One region of the Kitasatospora kazusensis genome, then DNA from elsewhere that is predicted to be linked to it. Evidence: riboswitches for the same ligand, from Rfam matches in the RefSeq annotation. Region 1 holds a riboswitch; the other holds the start of a gene.

Region 1 (2,856 bases):
CCCGGCCTGGCTGGTGCTGGGCCTGTGGTTCGTCCTGCAGTGGTGGTCGGTGCACTCGGGCGGGCCCGGCGTGGCGTACCTCGTCCACGTCATCGGCTTCACCGCCGGTTACCTGGCCGCCTGGGCCGGCACCGCACTCCCGATACGCTGGCGGCGACCCCCACGGACAGGAGCCCCAGAGTGATCACCGCGATCGTGCTCATCAAGACCAGCGTCGACCGGATCCCCGAGATCGCCGAGGCGATCGCCGCCATCGAGGGCGTCAGCGAGGTCTACTCCGTGACCGGCGGCTACGACCTGGTCGCGATGGTCCGGGTCCGGCGCCACGACGACCTGGCGGCGGTGATCCCCGGCAAGCTCAACAAGGTCCCCGGAGTCGAGCACACCGAGACCCAGATCGCCTTCCGCACCTACTCCCAGCACGACCTGGAAGCCGCCTTCGCCCTCGGCCTCGAAGACTGACGGGGAGTCCCCCCAGGGGCGCGGGGAACTGCGCGAAATCGGAAGGCTCGGACCGTTGCCGCTCCGCTGAGAGCCACCGGCACCCTGTTGCGCACTGCGTAGCGGGGTGCCCGTTGCTCAGTTGCGACGAGTGTCAGCGACGCAGCGCCCGCCCTCGCTGCGGTACGTCCACCTCGCACCATCGCGGACGAGCTCGCCGACGGCAGTCAGGAAGCGGTCCAGGTGCTCGTCCGGCGTGCCGGCCCCGAAGCTGACCCGGATGGCGTTCAGGCTGCGCTCGCCCGGCAGTGAGGGCTCCGGCGCGCCGCACTCGGACGGGGTGGCGTCCTCGCCGCCCAGCAGGGTGCGGACCAGCGGGTGGGCGCAGAACAGCCCGTCCCGGACGCCGATGCCGTACTCGGCGGAGAGCGCCGCCGAGAAGTGCGAGCTGTTCCAGCCCTGCACCACGAAGGAGAGCACGCCGACCCGGGCGGCCTCCTCCCCGAACAGGCTGAGCACCCTGACCTCGGGGATCTCGGCCAGCCCGGCCGTCAGACGGGCGATCAGCCGCTGCTCGCGGGCCTCCAGTGCGTCGAACCCGGCCTCGGTGAGCGCCCGGCAGGCCGAGGCGACCGCGTAGGCGCCGATCACGTTCGGGGAGCCGGCCTCGTGCCGCGCCGGGCCGGTCTGCCACTCCACCGCCACCGAGCCGTCCGCCTCGCGGGCCACCGTACGGCTCGCGCCGCCGCCGGCCAGGTACGGCTCGGCCGCGTCCAGCCAGTCGCTGCGGCCCGCGAGCACGCCCGCGCCGAACGGGGCGTACAGCTTGTGGCCGGAGAAGGCGATCCAGTCGACGCCCAGCTCCCGGACGGAGACCCGGTGGTGCGGGGCCAGCTGCGCGGCGTCCAGGACCACCCGGGCGCCGTACCGGTGGGCGGTCTCGGTGAGCTCGGCGACCGGCCACAGCTCGCCGGTCACGTTGGAGGCACCGGTGACGCAGAACAGCTTCGGGCCCTCGGGGGCCTCGGCGAGCGCCTCGGCGAGCCGGGCGACGGCCTCGGCGTGCGAGCGCGGGGCCCGCAGGTAGCCGACCGTCAGGCCCTCGCGGCGCCAGGGCAGCAGCGAGGCGTGGTGCTCGGTCTCGAAGGCGAACACCCGGGTCCCGGCGGGGAGGGCGCCCGCGAGCAGGTTGAGCGAGTCGGTGGTGGCCCGGGTGAAGACGACCTGGTCGTCCTCGCGGAGGTCGAGGAACTCCTCGACGGTGCGGCGGCTCTGCTCGAACAGGTCGGTGGAGAGCTGCGAGAGGTACCCGGCGCCCCGGTGCACGCTGCCGTAGTACGGCGCGTACGCGGCGACGTCGTCCCAGACCCGCTGGAGCGCCGGGGAGCTGGCGGCGTAGTCGAGCGCGGCGTAGCCGACCTTCTCGCCGGAGACCAGCGGCACCTGGACGTCGTGGCCGAGGACGGCGAGCGGGGAGCAGAGATCGGTGGCGACGGACATGGCGGTGCACTCCTCTGGGGTCAGGACCCCGGGAGTGCTCAAGAGACCGGTGGCCCGCGCTTGCCACGCGGACGATTCGCCGCGAAGCCCGGTCCTCACCCAGGGCACCCCGCCACGGACGGAGGGTTGCCGGACAGCAAGCTGGGGCTTGTCGCTGTCACTCATGACCTGTCGTCGACTCTATGCAGGCATCCGGAAGATGGTCAAACCGCCATCCACCATCCGGACGCCGGGCCGCTCGCCCGCACCGCCGGGGGCACCCGGGCACCGCGGTGCGCGGTGACGCACCACGGTGCCCCAGATGGGCCGGGCTACCGTGCCGTGGCCTCGGCCCAGCGCTTGAGGGTGGCCTCGGCCGCCCCCGAGTCGATGGCCACCGCGGCCCGTTCCATGCCGGCCGCCAGCTGCTCGGGCAGCGGAGCGTCCGTCAGGTCGAGGGCGGCCAGGGCGGCGGCCGTGTTGAGCAGGACGGCGTCCCGGACGGCGCCGCGCTCGCCGGCCAGCAGGCGGCGGGCCACGGCCGCGTTGTACTCGGCGTCGGCGCCGCGCAGCGCCTCGATGCCCACCAGCTCGATGCCGACCTCGCGCGGGTCGAAGGCGGTCTCGGTGATTCGGCCGTCCCGGACGATCCAGACCCGGGAGGTGGTGGAGATGGTCAGCTCGTCCAGGCCGTCGTCGCCCCGGAAGACCAGGGCGGTGGCGCCGCGCGCGGCGAGCACCCCGGCGATCAGCCCGGCCAGCCGGGTGTCGAAGCAGCCGATCGCGTGCGCGGTGACCCGGGCCGGATTGGTGAGCGGGCCGAGGATGTTGAAGGCGGTCGGCACCCCGAGGTCGCGCCGGGCGGTGGCCGCGTGCCGCATCGCCGGGTGGAACCTGGCCGCGTTGCAGAAGGTCAGCCCGACCTCCTCGGCGATC
Region 2 (2,856 bases), on a different contig from region 1:
GACACCGGCCCACGGTTGGAGGCCACCAGGATCGGGGCGGCACCGGACTGATTCGAACGTTCGGTCGCGAGATCGGCCATGTTCCCAACTTTGCCTCGCCTCCCCCCGGGCAAACCACTCGGCTCGCGGCCGCCGCGCCTGCCGCAGGCCCTAGGAGCGGTCCCGGTACTCCGGGACGGTCGCCATCGGCGGCCGTTCCAGTGCGCCGACCGGGTGGGTGTGGGCGGTGAACTCGCGGGTGGCCGGGTCGCGGGTGAACTGGGTGAGCAGCGGGCGGACGAGATCGTCCTCGGCCTTGAGCCGGTGGGTGCGGTCGAGCCGCTCCAGGGCCGTCCGGTAGATGGTCGCGGCCATCCGCCCGAGCGCCTGGCCGTCCTGGTGGCGGTGGTGCCGGACGCCGACGTCCACCTGTGCCAGCGCGTCCAGCCCGACCGCGTCCAGGGCGTCCACCAGCAGGCCCAGTTCGACCCCGTAGCCGGTGGGGAAGGGCAGTCTCTCCAGCAGCGAGCGGCGGGCCGCGTACTCGCCGCCGAGCGGCTGGACGAAACCCGCCAGCTGCGGCCAGTGCAGGTTCAGCAGCGGGCGGGCGACCAGCTCGGTGACCCGGCCGCCGCCGGCTGGGACGACCGCGCCGTCGGTCTCCAGCGGGCGGTCGTACATCGCCTTGACCAGCTGGATCGCCGGGTCGGTGAGCAGCGGGCCGACGATCCCCGAGACGAAGGCCGGGTCGAACTCGCGCAGGTCCGCGTCGATGAAGCAGACGATCTCGCCGGAGGTGGCCAGCAGCGAGCGCCAGAGCACCTCGCCCTTGCCGGGTGCGGCGGGCAGCTGCGGCAGCACCTCGTCCCGGTGCACCACCCGGGCCCCGGCGGCGGCGGCCAGCTCGGCCGTCCGGTCGGAGGAGCCGGAGTCGACCACGACCAGCTCGTCCACCAGCGGCAGCCGTTCCATCAGCTCGCGCCGGATCACCCGGACGATCTCGCCGACCGTGGGCTCCTCGTCCAGCGCGGGCAGCACCACGCTCACCGTGCCGGCCGGGCCCGCCGCCCGCTTGGCGGCCAGCAGGGCGGCGGCCGGGCGGTCGGCCGCCGTCCAGGAGCGGCGGCGCAGCCAGGACGCCACCTCGGGGAGGAGAGCCGGGGGCAGCTCTTCTGGCACTGTCTCGCTCCTTGTGTTCGCGTTCGGTCGGGTGACGCACCGTGTCGGGTGGTGGTCCCGGTCAGTTGTCCAAGGTGATCGGGCGGTCCGGTGTTCCGGCGCCGTCACGCCTGGACATTGTCATCTCGCGGGTCGGACGGTCCCGTTGGAGCGCGGCGCCTTCGGATACAGTCTTCGTACTGCGGTCGGACCTTCGCACGTCGGGGTCGGTCCCAGCGCATGACCACAACTTCACAGAGCTCATCCAGAGGGACTGAGGGAACGGCCCGTCGAAGTCCCGGCAACCTTCTCGCACCGCGGTCATCGACCCGGGCGGGACAGGTGCCAATTCCGTCCTGTGGCGCGACCGCGCCACGGGGAAGATGAGGAGAAGAGGACTCCGCCATCATGGCTACCGCTACCCCTGTCGCACCCAAGACCGTCGACCTCGGCCCCGCGGCCGCGCTGTCCTGTCGGGAGTGCGGCACCCGGTTCCCGCTCGGCCCGAGCTTCGCCTGCGTCGAGTGCTTCGGCCCGCTGGAGATCGCGTACGACTTCGGCAGCGAGAGCGCCGAGGAGCTGCGCAAGCGGATCGAAGCCGGTCCGGCCTCGATCTGGCGCTACGCCCCGCTGCTGCCCGTCCCCGCCGACGTGGCCTCCAAGCCCAACCTGAACCCGGGCTGGACCCCGCTGGTCAAGGCCGACAACCTGGGCCGCGAGCTCGGCTTCACCGCGCAGCTGCACGTCAAGGACGACTCCGGCAACCCGACGCACTCCTTCAAGGACCGGGTGGTCGCCTGCGCGATCGAGGCGGCCCGCGCCTTCGACTTCACCACCCTCTCCTGCTCCTCCACCGGCAACCTGGCCGGCGCGGTGGGCGCGGCCGCCGCCCGGGCCGGTTTCAAGTCCTGCGTGTTCATCCCGCACGACCTTGAGCAGGGCAAGGTCGTGATGGCCGGGGTGTACGGCGGCGAGCTGGTCGGCATCGAGGGCAACTACGACGACGTGAACCGCTTCTGCTCCGAGCTGATCGGCGACCCGGCCGGCGAGGGCTGGGGCTTCGTCAACGTCAACCTCCGCCCCTACTACGGCGAGGGCTCCAAGACGCTGGCGTACGAGATCTGCGAGCAGCTCGGCTGGCGGCTGCCGGAGCAGATCGTCATCCCGATCGCCTCGGGCTCCCAACTCACCAAGATCGACAAGGGGCTGCAGGAGCTGATCAAGCTCGGACTGGTCGAGGACCGCCCGTACAGGATCTTCGGCGCCCAGGCCGAGGGCTGCTCCCCGGTCTCCGCCGCCTTCAAGGCCGGGATCGACGTGATCCGCCCGGTCAAGCCGGACACCATCGCCAAGTCGCTGGCGATCGGCAACCCGGCCGACGGCCCGTACGTGCTCGACATCGCCCGCCGCACCGGCGGCGCCGTCGAGGACGTCACCGACACCGAGGTGGTCGAGGCGATCAGGCTGCTGGCCCGCACCGAGGGCATCTTCGCCGAGACGGCCGGCGGGGTGACCATCGGCGTGCTGAAGAAGCTGGTCGAGACCGGTCAGCTGGACCCGTCCAAGGAGACCGTCGCGATCAACACCGGCGACGGCCTGAAGACCCTCGACGCGGTCGCCGACGCCGGTCTGACCGCCACCATCCGCCCGACGCTGGACTCCTTTCGCGCCGCCGGCCTCGCGTCCGCCTGACCTCTCCCGCAACCTCGCAAGGAGCCC

Evidence for each region. A riboswitch is a leader RNA that binds a small molecule or an ion and turns the genes downstream of it on or off. The one in region 1 is predicted to bind S-adenosylmethionine.
Region 2: linked by a shared signal. The riboswitch ahead of thrC (threonine synthase) and the one ahead of ABD330_RS29465 (aminotransferase class V-fold PLP-dependent enzyme) in region 1 are both predicted to bind S-adenosylmethionine.

What each region holds. Positions count from the first base shown of each region.
Region 1 is NZ_BAAANT010000058.1:20,142-22,997, forward strand. Features, by position in the region: gene ABD330_RS29455 (rhomboid family intramembrane serine protease) at 1-184, shown strand, start outside; gene ABD330_RS29460 (Lrp/AsnC ligand binding domain-containing protein) at 181-462, shown strand; gene ABD330_RS29465 (aminotransferase class V-fold PLP-dependent enzyme) at 580-1,941, opposite strand; SAM riboswitch class IV at 1,993-2,110, opposite strand; gene trpD (anthranilate phosphoribosyltransferase) at 2,253-2,856, opposite strand, start outside.
Region 2 is NZ_BAAANT010000010.1:125,170-128,025, reverse strand. Features, by position in the region: gene ABD330_RS11555 (alpha,alpha-trehalose-phosphate synthase (UDP-forming)) at 1-80, opposite strand, end outside; gene ABD330_RS11550 (glucosyl-3-phosphoglycerate synthase) at 151-1,158, opposite strand; SAM riboswitch class I at 1,396-1,527, shown strand; gene thrC (threonine synthase) at 1,546-2,829, shown strand.